DNA from 4 places in the Agrobacterium radiobacter genome. Region 1 is predicted to be linked to each of the others. Evidence: riboswitches for the same ligand, from Rfam matches in the RefSeq annotation. Region 1 holds a riboswitch; each other region holds the start of a gene.

What was found. A riboswitch is a leader RNA that binds a small molecule or an ion and turns the genes downstream of it on or off. The one in region 1 is predicted to bind thiamine pyrophosphate.
Region 2: it holds a riboswitch for thiamine pyrophosphate, as region 1 does, so the genes downstream of both, MRBLRC7O_RS15755 (ABC transporter permease) here and thiB (thiamine ABC transporter substrate binding subunit) in region 1, are expected to answer to the same signal.
Region 3: it holds a riboswitch for thiamine pyrophosphate, as region 1 does, so the genes downstream of both, thiC (phosphomethylpyrimidine synthase ThiC) here and thiB (thiamine ABC transporter substrate binding subunit) in region 1, are expected to answer to the same signal.
Region 4: it holds a riboswitch for thiamine pyrophosphate, as region 1 does, so the genes downstream of both, MRBLRC7O_RS24460 (multidrug effflux MFS transporter) here and thiB (thiamine ABC transporter substrate binding subunit) in region 1, are expected to answer to the same signal.

What each region holds. Positions count from the first base shown of each region.
Region 1 is NZ_JBEGHX010000001.1:2,383,191-2,387,325, reverse strand. Features, by position in the region: gene MRBLRC7O_RS11840 (ABC-F family ATP-binding cassette domain-containing protein) at 1-1,461, shown strand, start outside; gene MRBLRC7O_RS11835 (VOC family protein) at 1,559-1,951, shown strand; TPP riboswitch at 1,997-2,107, shown strand; gene thiB (thiamine ABC transporter substrate binding subunit) at 2,145-3,158, shown strand; gene thiP (thiamine/thiamine pyrophosphate ABC transporter permease ThiP) at 3,178-4,135, shown strand, end outside.
Region 2 is NZ_JBEGHX010000002.1:389,236-393,370, forward strand. Features, by position in the region: gene MRBLRC7O_RS15750 (TadE/TadG family type IV pilus assembly protein) at 1-1,248, opposite strand, end outside; TPP riboswitch at 1,444-1,546, shown strand; gene MRBLRC7O_RS15755 (ABC transporter permease) at 1,673-2,458, shown strand; gene MRBLRC7O_RS15760 (ABC transporter substrate-binding protein) at 2,455-3,405, shown strand; gene MRBLRC7O_RS15765 (hydroxyethylthiazole kinase) at 3,402-4,135, shown strand, end outside; gene thiE (thiamine phosphate synthase) at 4,129-4,135, shown strand, end outside.
Region 3 is NZ_JBEGHX010000001.1:2,222,998-2,227,132, reverse strand. Features, by position in the region: gene MRBLRC7O_RS11125 (amino acid--[acyl-carrier-protein] ligase) at 1-88, opposite strand, end outside; gene MRBLRC7O_RS11120 (acyl-CoA dehydrogenase family protein) at 93-1,274, opposite strand; gene MRBLRC7O_RS11115 (acyl carrier protein) at 1,274-1,525, opposite strand; TPP riboswitch at 1,708-1,819, shown strand; gene thiC (phosphomethylpyrimidine synthase ThiC) at 1,915-3,738, shown strand; gene thiO (glycine oxidase ThiO) at 3,740-4,135, shown strand, end outside.
Region 4 is NZ_JBEGHX010000003.1:184,002-188,136, reverse strand. Features, by position in the region: gene MRBLRC7O_RS24470 (ketopantoate reductase family protein) at 1-762, shown strand, start outside; gene MRBLRC7O_RS24465 (VOC family protein) at 877-1,443, opposite strand; TPP riboswitch at 1,710-1,826, shown strand; gene MRBLRC7O_RS24460 (multidrug effflux MFS transporter) at 1,857-3,077, shown strand; gene MRBLRC7O_RS24455 (NUDIX hydrolase) at 3,106-3,510, shown strand; gene MRBLRC7O_RS24450 (LysE family translocator) at 3,694-4,135, shown strand, end outside.

The DNA of each region.
Region 1 (4,135 bases):
GGTGAGGCGCGACGTGCGGCCCTTGCCCGCGTGATGGCGCCGGAACCTGATATCCTGATGCTCGACGAACCCACCAACCATCTGGATCTGCCGACCATCGAATGGCTTGAGAGCGATTTGCAGCAGAGGCGCAGCGCGCTGGTGCTGATTTCGCACGACCGCCGTTTTCTCGAAAAAGTCTCGACTTCGACCGTCTGGCTCGATCGTGGCCAGTCCCGCCGTCTTAATCGCGGCTTTGCCCATTTCGAGGAATGGCGCGACAAGGTGCTGGAAGAGGAAGAGCTGGAGCAGCACAAGCTCGGCAAGGCCATCGAACGCGAAGAACACTGGATGCGTTATGGCGTGACCGCGAGACGCAAGCGCAACATGCGCCGCGTCGGTGAGCTTCAGGCCATGCGCGCGGAATATCGCGGCCATAAGGGGCCGCAGGGCACGGTGCAGGCGACCGTCACCGAAGGGCGCGAATCCGGCAAGCTGGTCATCGAGGCCGAGGCCATCACCAAGGCCTACGGCGAGCGCGTGATCGTCGCGCCGTTTTCGCTGCGTGTCCATCGCGGGGATTGCATCGGCTTCGTCGGCCCCAATGGCGCCGGTAAAACCACGCTTCTGAAGATGCTCACCGGCCAGCTTGAGCCCGATAGCGGCATGGTGAAGCTCGGCACCAATCTGGAGATCGCGACGCTCGACCAGAAACGTGAGGATCTCAATCCCAACGATACGCTCGCGCATTATCTGACCGATGGTCGCGGCGAAAACCTGCTGGTCAACGGCGAATTGAAGCATGTGACGGGCTATATGAAGGATTTCCTGTTCCAGCCGGAACAGGCCCGTACGCCGATCCGCAACCTTTCCGGCGGCGAGCGCGCGCGCCTTATTCTGGCACGCATCCTGGCGCGGCCGACCAATCTTCTGATCCTCGATGAGCCGACCAACGATCTCGATATCGAAACGCTCGATCTTTTGCAGGAAATCGTCGCTGGATTTTCCGGCACGGTCATTCTCGTCAGCCACGACCGCGATTTCCTTGACCGCACCGTCACCTCCACCATCGCCCCGGTCAATCCGGACCAGCCGGATGGACGATGGATCGAATATGCCGGTGGCTATTCGGACATGATGGCGCAGCGCAAGGGTGCTGCGGAAGAAAAACGCAAGGCTGAGAAGCAGGAAAAAGCGAAGGCCGCACCTTCGGCCTCCGCGTCGCAGGATCCTTCAAAGGCCAAGGGCAAGCTTTCCTTCAAGCAGAAATTCGCGCTCGAAAATCTTCCGAAGGAGATGGAAAAGGCGCAAGGCGAAATCGCCAAGCGCGAGGAGCGCATGGCTGATCCTAATCTCTTCACCAAGGATCCGGCCACTTTCAACACGCTGGCGAAGGAAATGACGAAGCTGCGTGAAAAGCTCGAGACCATGGAAGAAGAATGGCTGGAGCTGGAGATGCTGCGCGAGGAACTGGAAGGCTGAAGGCCGCAGGCCCCTCGTTTGATCGCCCCCTCCTTCGGTCTTTGACAGAAAAGCGGAATTGCCGTTCTATGCCGGTTCGTTTGGAGGAGTTGTGAAAATGCGCATGATTTTCGTCAATCTGCCGGTCAAGAATATCGAGAAATCAAGAAGCTTCTTCACGGCTCTCGGTTTCAGCTTCAATCCGGAATATTCTGACGACCGCACGCTCTGCATGATCGTGGAAGAAAACATCTTCGTGATGCTTCTTCAGGAAGGGCGTTTCCGCGATTTCATCAACGGCGACATCGCCGATGCGACGCGCACCACCGAGGTTCTGACGTGTCTCACGGCGGGAAGCCGCGACGAAATCGACCGGATGATCGCAACGGCGCTTGCCTCCGGTGGCAGTGATTGGAAACCCGTGCAGGATCACGGCTTCATGTATGCCGGCAGCTTTCAGGATCCCGACGGGCACGTCTGGGAGCTGGTGCATATGACGGAGCAGGGCTGACGGCGGCCATCTTGCCAAGCAGTGACGACGGGACTACACCATCATCTTGATCTAACGGGGTGTCTTTTGCGCTTGCGTGCAAAAGGCTGAGAGGCTTGCCAACCCGAAGAACCTGATCCGGTTCATACCGGCGGAGGGATTAGACGGCTTCAAGGCAGGCGGCTATTTCCCTTTTTGTTTTGAGGAGATACCCGTGCGCCGTCGTCTTTTCCTGAATTCCCTTGTTGCCGCTTCGCTGTTCCTGCCCGGTCTTGCCGCCGCGCATGACAAGCAAGAATTGACAGTCTATACCTATGAGAGCTTCGTTTCCGAATGGGGTCCCGGTCCCAAGGTAAAAGAAGCTTTCGAGAAGGTCTGCGGTTGCACGGTCAATTTCGTCGGTGTTGCGGATGGTGTGGCGCTTCTTAACCGTCTGAAGCTTGAAGGCGCAGGGTCCAGGGCGGATGTGGTCGTTGGTCTCGACACCAATCTTGTTGCCGAGGCGAAACAGACCGGTCTTTTTGATGTCAGCGGCGTCGATGCGTCGGCCGCCAAGGTGCCGGGCGGTTACAGGGACGATGTTTTCGTGCCTTACGACTACGGGCATTTTGCCGTCATCTATGACACGCAGACGGTGAAGAACCCACCGGCGAGCCTGAAAGAGCTGGTGGAAGGCGACCCCTCGCAGAAGATCGCCATTCAGGACCCGCGCACCTCCACGCCGGGGCTCGGCCTGCTGTTGTGGGTAAAATCGGTCTACGGTGACAAGGCCCCGGAAGCATGGGCAAAGCTCAGGAAGCGCATTCTCACCGTCACGCCGGGCTGGTCGGAATCCTACGGCCTTTTCACCAAGGGGGAGGTGCCGATGGTGCTCTCCTACACCACCTCGCCCGCCTATCATATGGTCGCCGAAAAAACGGATCGTTATCAGGCCGCGGCTTTTTCCGAAGGGCATTATATCCAGATCGAAGTGTCCGGCCTTCTCAAAAACGCGCCGCACAAGGAGCTGGCAAAGCAGTTCCTCGCTTTCACGCTGACATCAGGTTTTCAGGATGCCATTCCGGAAAACAATTGGATGATGCCGGTTGCGGCAACGTCCAATCCCTTGCCGGAGGCTTTTTCCAAACTCGTGGTGCCGCAGAAGACTTTCCTGATGGATCCGGAAGAGGTGGCGAAGAACCGCAAGGCGTGGATCGATGAATGGCTCGCGGCCATGAGCATGAATTGAGGAAGAGGCACGCCCGCACATGATGCTGCGTCGCGATTATCGGCGATCGATCATTTTCGGAACGGCGGCTTTTGCCGCCGTTTTCCTATTCATGGCGCTCGCCGTTGCGGCCCTCCTGTCTTTTGATGCGGGCGCGTCTGCTGCCGGTATCATGGATGCCTATACGCTGCGCATCCTGCGTTTCACGCTTTATCAGGCAACGCTTTCCCCCCTTCTTTCCATTGTTCTTGGCCTGCCGGTGGCGCTGGCGCTTTCCCGGCGACGCGAGTTTCCGGGAAGGATCTGGATCATCAGGCTGATGGCGGTGCCGATGGGTCTGCCTGTCATCGTTGGCGCCTTCGGCATCATCACCATCTGGGGCAGGCAGGGTGTTTTGAATACGGCCCTCGTTTTTGCCGGTGCGGATGAACCTTTCAGCATTTACGGCCTTTCCGGCATCCTTATCGCCCATGTGTTTTTCAATCTGCCGCTTTCGGTCCGGCTGATGCTGGCCGGGCTTGAACGTATTCCAGGCGAATATTGGCGCATGGCGGCAAGCCTCGGCATGGGGCCGGTCTCGGTTTTCCGTTTTATCGAATGGCCGGCGGTCGCGCGTCTCGTTCCCGGCATTGCCGGGCTTATCTTCATGTTGTGCGCCACCAGCTTCACGCTCGTGCTTCTTTTAGGCGGCGGGCCGGCAGCCACGACACTGGAGGTGGCGATCTATCAGGCGCTGCGGTTCGATTTCGATCCGCAGCGGGCGATTGCGCTTTCGGTTTTGCAGATTGCCCTCACCGCAATTCTGCTCGGCCTTCTCGCCTTTTTGCCGTCGCCCGAAGCGGAAATCCCTTCGCTTGGTCGTTCCCTTCGCCGTTTCGACGGCAAGGGCGTCGGCGCCCGTTTGTGGGATGGGGCGGCCATTGTCTTCGCTATTCTGCTGATCGGCCTGCCGCTTGTCGCCATAGCTGTCTCGGGTTTGAGTGCCGATCTGCCGCGTC
Region 2 (4,135 bases), on a different contig from region 1:
GGCGGTCATCGCGTCGCTGATGCCCTGCGACGGGCTGACTTCGAAGAACAGTCCCGGAGAAGCACATTGCTGCATGCGTGCGCCGATTTCCGGCTGAAAGGGCGCGATCCAGCTATTGTACCAGTCATTGGTCGGCAGCGGCAGATAGGTGGTGTAGAGCACGGCGATCCGGAAGCCCTTTTCCTTCAGCTTCGTGCAATATTTGATATCGATCGGCTCCTGACAGCGGCCGCTGGTCGTCTTTTTGGTGCAGCTGGATGGCTTGTAGCTATCGCCGACACCGTCTGAAACGAAGAAGATAATCTTCTCGGGGCTGGCCGAACTCGCCCCGGTGCCAGAATTGCCGATCTTGTCGCCGATCTGAGTGAGTGCCCGGTCGAAATCCGTCTGCTGGTCGTTGTTAAATCCCTGCTTTGGGATCGACATCAGGTCGACTTCACCGGCTTTCTTCTTCGCGGTCGCCAGATCCGACGTCAAGGGAACGACCTCGAGCAGCTTCGTATCTTCGGCTTTCTCTCCGAAAGTGTAGACCGCCATGCGATATTGATTGCTGCTTTTGCGGTTGGACTTCGCCGTGTCCATAAGGCTCGCCGTGGCCTTTGCGACCACATTGATGCGCGTCGTCACTCCGAGGCTTTTGGCCTTGTAATAATAGCTGTTCTTGTCCACCACCCCGTTTGTCACGATGTGACAGGCGAAAGCGCATTTGTCGCTCGTATTCGCAACCATGGTGGCGACATCGGCCGGCGTGGCGCCAACGCCCATCGAAGGAGTGTTGTCCAGAAGCACATAGAAGTCGCTGAATGTTTCCGTCTCGTATTTGGCGGTCGCCTTGCCCGAAACAGTGATGAGATCCTCTCCGAGGACCCGTGAAAGCGTCGTGCCGATGGATGCCTTGAAGCTGACCGACGATTCGATGGCGTTACCGCGCTTGATCACCGACACGTCGAGAGACAGGAGCTTGTAGTCGGGATTGGCCCTCTCATTGCTTTCGAAGAATGCGGAAGCCTCATCGCCGCCAAGCGTAATGACGCCGTCACTCGACATTTCCTTTGCCTTGTGAACGCTCGCCGACGTATCGGCAACCACCGCGAGGGCCGCGGCATCCGCCGCCATCTGCAGGTCTGATTTGACGGCCATGCCGTGCGTCACATCAAGGGCCACGCCGGCGGCGCCAATCAGCGGCACCATCAACAAGGCGCTGAGAATGCCGAAATTTCCCGATTTATCCTGCCAGAAGCTCTTCAAATTCGCCCCCAATCATCTTTCCCGGGGTCAAGTTAGTCGTACAATATTGAAAGGCAGTTTCAAGAGATAACTAATTTTCGATAAATCTAATTTCCTCAATAACTAATACGCAGATGGATACGGGTACCCGCGATCGCGCCTGACGACGGATCGGCGGCGGGACGTTGACATTTATGAAACTTGACTTACAAAACAAACTCTTCCGAGGGGAGCACCAGACGGTGCTGAGATGGCGTTGAGCCGGACCCTTGAACCTGATCCGGGTCATGCCGGCGTAGGAACGGAACTGTCGCGCCCAAGGGGCGCTACCCTTTCTCTTCTCCGCTTTGCCCTGATCTCCGTGATTGTCACATCTGGAGACGAATGATGATGCTGAAACGTTCCGCCCTTCGCACATGGTGCGTCTGCGTCTGAGGTCCGGCCCATGCGTGCCATCCATGCGCTGAACGGTGTCGGTCTTCTGCTGGTTTTCTGGCAGGCGGGAACGTGGCTGTTTTCGCCACCCCGCTATATCCTGCCATCGCCCGCCGATGTTGCCGGCGCTTTTCTGCGCCAGCCCGGCTTCCTGTTCGGACAGGCTCTGGTGACGCTCAGCGAAATGGCGCTCGGGCTTGCGGCGGGAATCACCGCCGGCATTCTCGTCGCCTTCACCATTGCCGCCATTCCGCGCCTCGGCCGCCTCGTCTGGCCCATGGTTCTGGTGTTGCAGGCCTTTCCGGTGTTCGTGCTCGCCCCCATTCTCGTCCTCTGGTTCGGTTTCGGCATGGCCTCGAAAGTAGTCATGACGGCGATCATCATCTTCTTTCCGGTCGCGTCCTCCTTCACTGACGGCCTCAACCGCACGGAGCGCGCCATCCTCGACGCCGCTTCGCTGACAAAGGCGAGCCACTGGCAGGTCCTCACCCGGTTGCGTGTGCCGCTGGCGCTCCCGTCGCTGATCTCGGGCTTGAGAGTGGCGGCGCCGCTAGCCCCGCTGGGCGCCGTCATCGGCGAATGGGTGGGCGCATCCGCAGGGCTCGGATTTGTGATGATCCAGTCCAATGCCCGGATGCAGACCGACACCATGTTCGCCGCCATGGCCGTTCTCGCGGTCATGGCGGTGCTGCTGCGGCTTATCGTCGATCTCTCGACAGCACATCTCGCCCCCTGGGCCAAAGAAACAGAACACACCACTCCTTTCAGATATTTGCGGAGACTTTCGGCACCATGAAACGAACTCTTCTTTCCTTCGTCGTCGCGGCTGCAAGCGTGCTTGCGCCCATGCAATCCCAGGCGGCCGACAAGCTCACCGTTTTGCTCGAATGGTTCGTGAATCCGGATCACGCGCCGATGGTGATTGCAAAAGAACGCGGCCTGTTTGCCGATGCCGGGCTGGAGGTGGAACTGGTTCCGCCCGCAGACCCCTCCGCCGTGCCGCGTCTCGTCTCGGCAAAACAGGCCGATATCGGCGTGCATTACCAGCCGAACCTCTATCTCGACCACGACGCCGGCCTGCCACTCGTGCGTTTCGGCACGCTGGTCGAAACGCCCCTCAATACCGTCACCGTTCTCGCCGATGGGCCGATCAAGAGCATGAAGGATCTGAAGGGCAAAAAGGTCGGCTTTTCCGTATCCGGCTTCGAAGATGCCATGCTGAAGCGCATGCTGGAAAAGGACGGGCTGACGAAGGATGATGTCGAACTCATCAACGTCAATTTTTCGCTCTCGCCGTCGCTGATCGCCGGCAAGGTGGATGCCACGCTTGGCGGTTTCCGCAATTTCGAGCTGACGCAGATGAAGCTCGAGGGACATGAGGGCCGCTCCTTCTTTCCCGAGGAACATGGCGTTCCGGCCTATGACGAGCTGATCTTCGTCACCCATCGCGATCTCGTAAAAGACAGCCGCCTGCCGCGTTTCCTCTCCGCCGTGGAACAGGCCGCGATCTTCATCACCAACCACCCACAGGAAGCCTGGCAGCTTTTCATCAAGGCCTATCCAAACCTTGACGACGCGCTGAATAAGCAGGCCTTCTTCGACACGCTGCCGCGTTTCGCCAAGCGCCCGGCCGCACTCGACCGCACCCGCTATGCCCGTTTTGGCGCCTTCATGCAGGAGATGCAGCTGATCAAGCAGGCGCCGGCGGCGGACGACATCGCCGTGGAGCTGCAGCAGCCATGACGACGACTTATCCAACAGCGGCAAAGGCCGCCGAAATTCTGGAGCGCGTGCGGCAGACGCGCCCGCGCGTGCATTGCCTGATGAACACCGTGGTGCAGAAATTCACCGCAGATGGCATCACCGTCGTCGGCGGAATTCCTTCCATGACCACCTCGCTCGAGGAAATCGAGAGCTTCGTGGCCAAGGCGGATGCACTGACCGTTAATCTCGGCACACTGGATGCCGAACGGCGCGGGGTCATCCGGCTGGCGATAGAGATCGCCAATGCCTCCGGCAAGCCGTGGATCGTCGACCCCGTGCATTGCGATTATTCACCGTCGCGACTGGAGTTCGCGCGCGAACTCATCGCACTTTCCCCGACGATCGTGCGCGGCAATCACGCCGAAATGAGCCTGATCGGCGATGTGCCTGATGTGGTGAGAATCGAGACCGGGCCTGTGGATCACCTCAGCGACACGACCCGCAGCGTCAGGATCGTCAACGGCCATCCGTGGATGGCGAAGGTGACTGGCACGGGTTGCCTCTCGGGCGGCGTCATCGCCACCTTCATGGCGGTGGAAAAAGATGCGCTGACGGCGGCGGCCTCCGCCCTTGCCGTGACAGGCGTTTCCGCCGAACTCGCCGCCAGACGCGCCGGAGGCCCCGGCACATTTGAACCGGCGTTTCTGGATGCGCTTTCCGAAATTTCCGGTGAGGACATCATCAATCACGCGAGGATCGAGCATGAACA
Region 3 (4,135 bases), 160 kb from region 1:
CGCTGCGTCCATAAAGACCGTCCACACCCGTTTCAATCAGCAGGCCTTCTTCGAACAGTCGATCGAGAAACGATGTTTGCATGTCCATGGTCTTATCCCAAGAGGCTGGTGTCCTGCTTGTGAACCAGCAGGAGATTGGCGGAATTGCCGAGAATGCGGTCGTTGGAAATCATCAGACGGGCAGAATGCGCGTCGCGAAGGTGCCGGCCGAGGCTGTAGGGCGTGCCGTTCTTGTAGCCCATGATGCCGCAGACCAGCATGGCGTGGTCAATGATTTCAAGAATGGTTTCCGAAGAGCAGATCTTCACATTGTTCATGGCGACGGCAAAGGCCATCGACATCAGTTTTTCCGGGTCGCTCTTGGTATCCTCGTAAGCCTTGATGCCGGCGATGATGTTGGATTTCACCACCTGCAGCTTGGTGGAAACCTCCGCAAGGCGGATCGCGCCGGGAGGAGCCGTGCCGGGCGACTTGCGCGCTGCGGCTCTGACGAAAGACTGCGCGCGCAGCACGGCATCCGACGCGATGCCATACCAGACGGCGCTCCAGAGAAGATGCGAGCTTGCAAGCATGGATTGCGCTGCGATTTCCGCGAAAGGCTTCGGGAAGATCTGTGCCGCCGGCGCTTCGCCGCGAAACAGGAAACCATCCGAACAGGTACCGCGCATGCCGAGCGTATCCCAGACATGGGTTTTTTCGAGCGTGTACTGGTTTTTCAGGAATACGGTCATCACCTGATCGGCGGGCGCGGCATCCTTATGGGTGCGCGAGGTGATGAGGATCGCATCGGCATTGCTGCCATAGGAAATGACGGTGGCGTCCTTTTCCAGCCGGCAGAAATCGCCTTCGACCTCGATTGCGCAGATGGAGTTGCGCAGATTGCCGCCGATGCCGCCTTCGGTGGTGGCTGAGCCGAGCAGCAGCTGTTCCGCCGCGACGCGGCTCATGAAGCCCGCATGCCATGCGCTCGCCTCGCCATGTTCCACAAGGCTGGACAGCTTGATGTGGTGCATGGCGAAAATCATCGCGGTTGCGGAACAGGCCTGGCCGAGCCGGGCGCAGATATCGGCGATTTCCTGCAGGGAAGTACCTTCGCCACCGAGCGAAGCGGGGACCTGAATGCCGAGCAGGCGTTCCTGCCTGAGTGTATCAACGGCTTCCTGCGGAAAGCGGCCGGTAACATCCACCTCATCTGCGTGTTTGGCGGCAATTGCTGCGACACGGCCCGCGCGCGCGGACAGCGTTTCATCCTGCGGCGCTACGGTGACGTTCATCAGGCTGCCTCTTTACCATCCAGAATGAGCTTAACGGTGTCTTCAATGGCCTTGATGCTGGCAAACGACTTGCGGTTCAGCAGATTGTCCGGGAATTCGATATCGAATGCTTCTTCGATGCCGAGCATCAATTGCACCGATGCGAAGGAAGAAAGCCCCGCCGCGTAAAGATCGGCTTCATCTGCAATCGTATCGACGGGGGTTGGAAGCTGGCCGAATTTGGCCAGTATTTCACGTATAGTCGCATTCATTCCGACGTATCTCCCATAAATTTCACATCAGGATGGTTTGTGCTTATCGTTACGTTGCAAACGATAATATTCGCCTAAACCGTTAGGTTAATTACAACTAACGGCAGCATGCGCCATTCCCGCACCTTTGCCAAGCATGGATCGTCGGCCTTGACAAATGCCTGATGGTGTTTTTTGCTGGGGTCATTCACCAGGGGTGTCCCGTCAAGGGGCTGAGATTCTGCTTTCATGCGCAGTGACCCGTTGAACCTGATCCAGTTCATACTGGCGTAGGGACGGTGCAAAGACCTGATGTCGGACGGGCGCATGACGCCGTGTTTCGGCACTTCGGTATTTTCCATCATTCCGGCTCGAACTGGGTCTCCACTGTTAAGCTTTGGAGCCTCAAGATGAATATCGCTGCCAAGAATATCCCGCTTTCCGTCACCACCGGGCCGCATGCCGCCTCCACGAAAATCCACAAATCAGGCATTTTACATCCGCATATCCGCGTACCGATGCGCGAGATCGCCGTCCATCCGACGGCGGGCGAACCGCCGGTGACGGTCTATGATTCCTCCGGTCCCTATACCGACCCTACCCATCCCGTTCTGATTGAAAAGGGTCTGCCGCGTCTGCGTCACGAGTGGGTTGTAGCGCGGGGCGATGTCGAGGCTTATGATGGCCGGCACCTCAAGCCGGAGGATAACGGCTTTGCCACCGGCGAACGGCTGACGCCCGAATTTTCCGTGCGCCACCAGCCGCTCAGAGCCACGGCAGGTAAAGCCGTGACCCAGCTTGCCTATGCGCGGGCAGGTATCATCACGCCGGAAATGGAATTCATCGCCATTCGCGAAAATCTCGGGCGCGAGGCAGCGAAGGAGAAGCTCGCGCGTGACGGCGAGAGTTTCGGCGCGCATATCCCTGATTACGTCACGGCGGAATTCGTCCGTCAGGAAGTGGCGTCGGGCCGCGCCATCATTCCCGCCAACATCAACCATCCGGAACTTGAACCGATGATCATCGGCCGCAATTTTCTGGTGAAGATCAACGCCAATATCGGCAATTCCGCCGTCACCTCCTCCATGGCGGAAGAGGTGGAGAAGATGGTCTGGGCGATCCGCTGGGGCGCCGATACCGTCATGGACCTTTCGACAGGGCGCAACATCCACAATATCCGCGAATGGATCATCCGCAATTCGCCGGTACCGATCGGCACGGTGCCGCTTTATCAGGCGCTGGAGAAGGTCAACGGCATTGCCGAGGATCTCAACTGGGAGGTGTTCCGCGATACGCTGATCGAACAGGCGGAACAGGGCGTGGACTATTTCACCATCCATGCCGGCGTCCGGCTGCACTACATCCCGCTCACCGTCAGTCGCGTCACCGGCATCGTGTCGCGCGGCGGGTCGATCATGGCGAAGTGGTGTCTGCATCACCACAAGGAAAGTTTCCTCTACGAGCATTTCGACGAGATTTGCGACATCTGCCGCGCCTATGACGTTTCCTTCTCGCTGGGCGATGGTCTTAGACCCGGCTCGATTGCCGACGCCAATGACGCGGCGCAGTTCGCGGAACTGGAAACGCTTGGCGAGCTGACGCAGATCGCCTGGGCTAAGGATTGCCAGGTGATGATCGAAGGCCCCGGCCATGTGCCGATGCACAAGATCAAGGAGAATATGGACAAGCAGCTGAAGACCTGCGGCGAGGCGCCCTTCTATACGCTTGGACCTCTCACCACCGATATTGCGCCCGGTTACGACCATATCACTTCGGGCATCGGTGCTGCGATGATCGGCTGGTTCGGCACGGCCATGCTCTGCTACGTCACGCCCAAGGAACATCTCGGCCTGCCTGATCGTAACGACGTGAAGGTGGGCGTCATCACTTATAAGATCGCCGCGCACGCGGCCGATCTCGCCAAGGGCCATCCGGCCGCACAGGTGCGGGACGATGCGCTGTCGCGCGCAAGGTTCGAGTTCCGCTGGGAAGACCAGTTCAACCTGTCGCTCGATCCGGATACGGCCCGGTCCTTCCATGACGAGACGCTGCCGAAGGAGGCGCACAAGGTCGCGCATTTCTGCTCCATGTGCGGGCCGAAATTCTGCTCGATGCGGATTTCCCACGATATCCGCGCCGAGGCGCAGAAGGAGGGGCTGGAGGCCATGGCCGCGCGCTTCAAGGAAGGCGGGGAGCTTTATATGCCGCTCGCGACGCCTGCGGATGCCGAATAGCATGCGCGTTCTGGTCAAGGGAACGGGGGTCGCCGGTTTGACGGCGGCCTTCGAACTGGCGCGGAACGGCGTTACCGTCGAGGTTTGCGAGCGCAATGCCGGACCCTTTCGCGGCGCATCCTGGTATGCGGGCGGCATGCTGGCGCCCTGGTGTGAGCGTGAAAATGCGGAAGAGGCCGTTCTGACGCTGGGTCAGGCGGCGCTCGACTGGTGGGATGAGGCAACCCCCGGCCTTGTGGCCCGACATGGCACGCTGGTTGTCGCGCCCGCCCGCGACAAAGCGGAGCTTTCGCGTTTCGCATCGCGGACCGGCGGCTATCGCTGGGTGGACGAGGGAGAGATCGCCGCTCTGGAGCCTGATCTTGCCGGGCGGTTTCGCTCCGGGCTTTATTTTCCG
Region 4 (4,135 bases), on a different contig from region 1:
GATGTGGTGCTGGTCTGTACGAAGACCCAACACATGGGTGCAGTGATCGAGCAACTCGCGGCGGCTGGCCTTCAGGACCAGTCGATCTTCTGCTTCCAGAACGGTGTCGAGAACGAACGCACCGCTTTGCGGCGTTTTGCCAATGTACATGGCGTGAGCGTCATACTGCCGGCGGACTATGTCACGCCCGGCGAGATCCTCGCCTTCGGATCACCTCACTCCGGCTATTTCTATCTTGGCCGGTATCCGCAAGGTTTCGACAGTGTCGATGAAGCCGTCGCGCAGGCGCTCACGGCGTCAGGCCTGCCAGCCTTTGTGGTTCCGGACGTGATGAAGAACAAATATGGAAAGCTGCTCTTAAACCTTCACAACATCGTCGAGGCCGCATGCGCCGACCAAGGCGATATCGCGCCAATCGTCGACCTTCTCCGCGAAGAGGCAGAGGTGGTTTTCGCCGCTTCGGGCGTGCAATGGCAGAGCGTCGGTGAAACCGATCCCAACCGTGGAAGGCTTATGAAGATGGCATCGATCGCAGGTTTCAGCCGTGCGGGGAGCTCCTCCATGCAAAGCCTTGCCCGCTCCACGGGATCTATCGAGACCGATTATCTCAACGGTGAAGTCGTTCTACTGGGGCGGCTGCATGGTGTCCCCACACCTGCCAATACCTGGTTCTGCGAACTCGCTGCCCGCATGGTACGAGAAAAACTGCGGCCCGGAACGATTCCGCTGGACGAGGTCAAGCGGGCGCTGTCTCTCGCTTAGAGTATCGGGTTTGATCAACATCTGTGTGCAGCCGGTGGTCGCAGGCTCCCAATAACAGAAGGTGCAAGAGCGGCTTCATTATGTGATCGAACGGACCTGTTCCGCCGGCTGCTCCTAACGCAAGATGCGTCGCAAATATCCTAACATATCAACCAAATCCTCCAGCCCTGAAAAGTAAAGGGAATTTTCGTCGCGAAACTCGCTCTCAAAAGTCGAAGTTTCGCGACAGACATTTGCGACAGATTTAAGCTGCGAGTGACATGCCCTCGGCCTTACGCTCCACGAGCGCCCAAATGTGGCGAACGGATCGAAGATCGAGGCCACGCGGCGGCCTATCACGTCAGTCTGGATTTCGTCTCGGATCACAGCTCCGGCTGAAAGGGCGCGCTGCATTACACCTTCAATGTTGCCAACCTTGAGCTGGAAAATCGTGCTGACCGCCCCTGGTTCTTTCGGAAAGAAAGGGCCACCGTAGGATGGAGACTTTTCGCGATTGGGATTAGAGCCGGCGACCCACACAGGCAGGTTCCCGAACCGCATTTCGACAGCGGCCAGAGCGCCATCGATGTCATTAGTGTTCTCTTCCTGCGCACCAAAGGCGGCGGCATAGAAATTAGCGGCCTCTCTCTCCCGCCCATGTTCAACAAACAAAGAAAGTTCGACGATGATATCTGCGGACATCTTGGCTCCCCGCGCAATCTGAATCACCTCTCCACCATACCGCAAACTTTGCCGAACCACTGGCATCGGACGAGAGGCCGCCAAATTCAGGATTCACAACCATTTCGCCGGGGGCAGATGATCAGTTTGGGCCGTCGGCAGTCCTTCCCTTCGCGCCAGAAGCGGTCACGGATGCCTAAGCAATCGGACCTCGCCGCGATCAGGTTCGCTGCGACAGATTTCAAACCCAAACCCCATGTGCATCCTTCAAAGTTTAGGCTAGTCTCATCAGTACCGAGGGGTGCCCTGTCAAAGGGCTGAGATACTGTTGGGCGAACGCAGCGCAGTGACCCTTTGAACCTGATCCGGATCATGCCGGCGAAGGGACGGGTCAGACGCCTCTCTCTTTTGCCGGCCTCGTAAAAGGGGCCGCAATGACATTACATAGCCAACTTGCACGACTGAGCGCACAACGTCCGCCTAAGCTTGTTACGTTGACCCTTCTATGCGCCCTTTCGGTGCTACCATTGAACATCTTCCTGCCGTCGATGGCGCACATCGCAAGAGATTTCCAAACCGATTATGCTCTCGTGAGCCTGTCTCTGGCGGGCTACGCAGCTGTCGCCGTGATTCTGGAACTGATCATGGGGCCGATGTCCGATCGGTTCGGGCGTCGGCCGATCGTCCTCCTCAGCCTCGTATTCTTCACGGTCGGATCCATCGGTTGTGCTATTGCATCCAATATCTGGGCTTTTCTTGCCTTCCGTTCGCTTCAGGCGGCGATCACCTCCTGCTATCCGACTTCGATGGCGATTATCAGGGACACCGCTGGCAAGGAGCAGACAGCAAGCCGCATCGGCTATGCCGCGATGATCTGGGCGCTGGCACCGATGATTGGCCCGGCGCTTGGCGGTTTGGCGGATGAGGCCTTGGGCTGGCGGGCTATTTTCTGGGGCCTCGCCTTCGCGGGTACCGTAATGTTGACCTTGTGTTGGTTCCAACTCGGTGAGACGAACAGAACCCGCTCTGGCTCCATAGCGCAGCAGTTTCGCGCGTACCCAGAGCTCTTTCGCGCATTGCGCTTTTGGGCCTATGCACTGTGCATGGGGTTTTCCGTCGGCACGGTCTACGCATTTCTCGCCGGGGCTCCTTTTGTCGCTACGATATTCAACGTCTCGTCGGCTGCGCTTGGTCTCTTCATCGGCAGCATTACAGCTGGCTTTGTTTTTGGCAGCTTCTTCTCTGGACGTTATGCCGGCCGATATCGACTCACGACCATGATGATCATTGGGCGGATCATTGCTTGCGGCGCTCCGGTGATTTGCCTGACCCTGCTTTTCAATGACGTAAGGAATGTGATCGCGTTGCTGGGCCCTTGCATTTTGGTTGGCGTTGGCAATGGCTTGACCATGCCAAGTGCCAACGCCGGTGCTCTCTCCGTACGACCTAACCTTGCTGGCAGTGCAGCCGGACTGGCCGGCGCGATTACGCTTGCAGGTGGAGCCACCCTGTCCTCAATCACGGGCGCCGTGCTGACGGAAGGCAACGCGCCCTTCGCGCTGTTCTCCATCATGCTTCTGTCTACCGCCCTCGCGCTGTTGGCTTCGGTCCTCGCTGCGCTCGCCGAGAAGCGCAGCTCGATCGTAACGACATGACTGCAACCAATCTTGCCAGGAGTGATGAATGGTGGATCAGACGCCTATTTTAGCAGCCAGCGGCGTAATTCTAGATGGGCAGAAGCGCATCCTTTTGGTTCAGCGGGCCAACCCGCCAGATAAGGGATGCTGGACCCTGCCCGGCGGGCGCGTCGATCCGGGGGAAACATTGGAGCTGGCCGTGATCCGTGAAGTCTTCGAGGAAACAGGACTGGTGATCAGGATCGTCAATGAGCTGGGAAAACTGCATGTCCCGGACGGCAAAGGGGGCATCTATGAAATTCACGACTTCCTGGCCGAAAAAATCTCTGGCGAAGCGTCCGCCGGGGACGATGCCGCAGCCATTGGCTGGTTCAGGAATGACGAGCTTTCCAAGCTTCCGCTGACGCCAGACTTGTTGCACTATTTGAATCTGTACGGCGTCTATCCATAGTCACCCGAAGCCACACTTTTGCGGCGGCCAGTGAACGGTTTGGGCCGGCGTCGTCATGGCGCAGAAGCGCCCAAAGGAGACATTGCAGTTGCTGCAAAACTCCCTATTCTGCGACGTCGCAAAAGTCAGGAAAACAAGTGTCGCTTTAGTTGGAGTTTTCGCGACCTACCGGAGGTAAGTTATATGGAACATTTACCAGAGATAGGGTTCGCGTTCGGTGCCTTCGCGCTTGGAATGTTCAGCCCCGGTCCGAATATTCTCTCTGTCGTCGGCACGTCTATGGCTGTAAGCCGCAAAGCGGGCATTGCACTGGCACTCGGTATTTCGGCAGGATCGTTCCTCTGGGCCTCTATGACCGCGATCGGGCTGACGGCATTGATTGCAGCCTATGCTTCAGTGCTGACGGTCATCAAGATCGTCGGCGGTCTCTATCTGCTCTGGCTGGCCTTCAAATCCTTTCGCTCGGCTGCTTCGACAAGACCGATTATGGACCCTGCCGGATTGGCGGCAGGCAGCCTGCGCACATACTTTCTGCGTGGCCTGACAGTCCAGATGACCAACCCGAAGGCGGCGTTGACGTGGATCGCAATCATGTCGCTCGGTCTCGCGCATTCCGCGCCAGCCT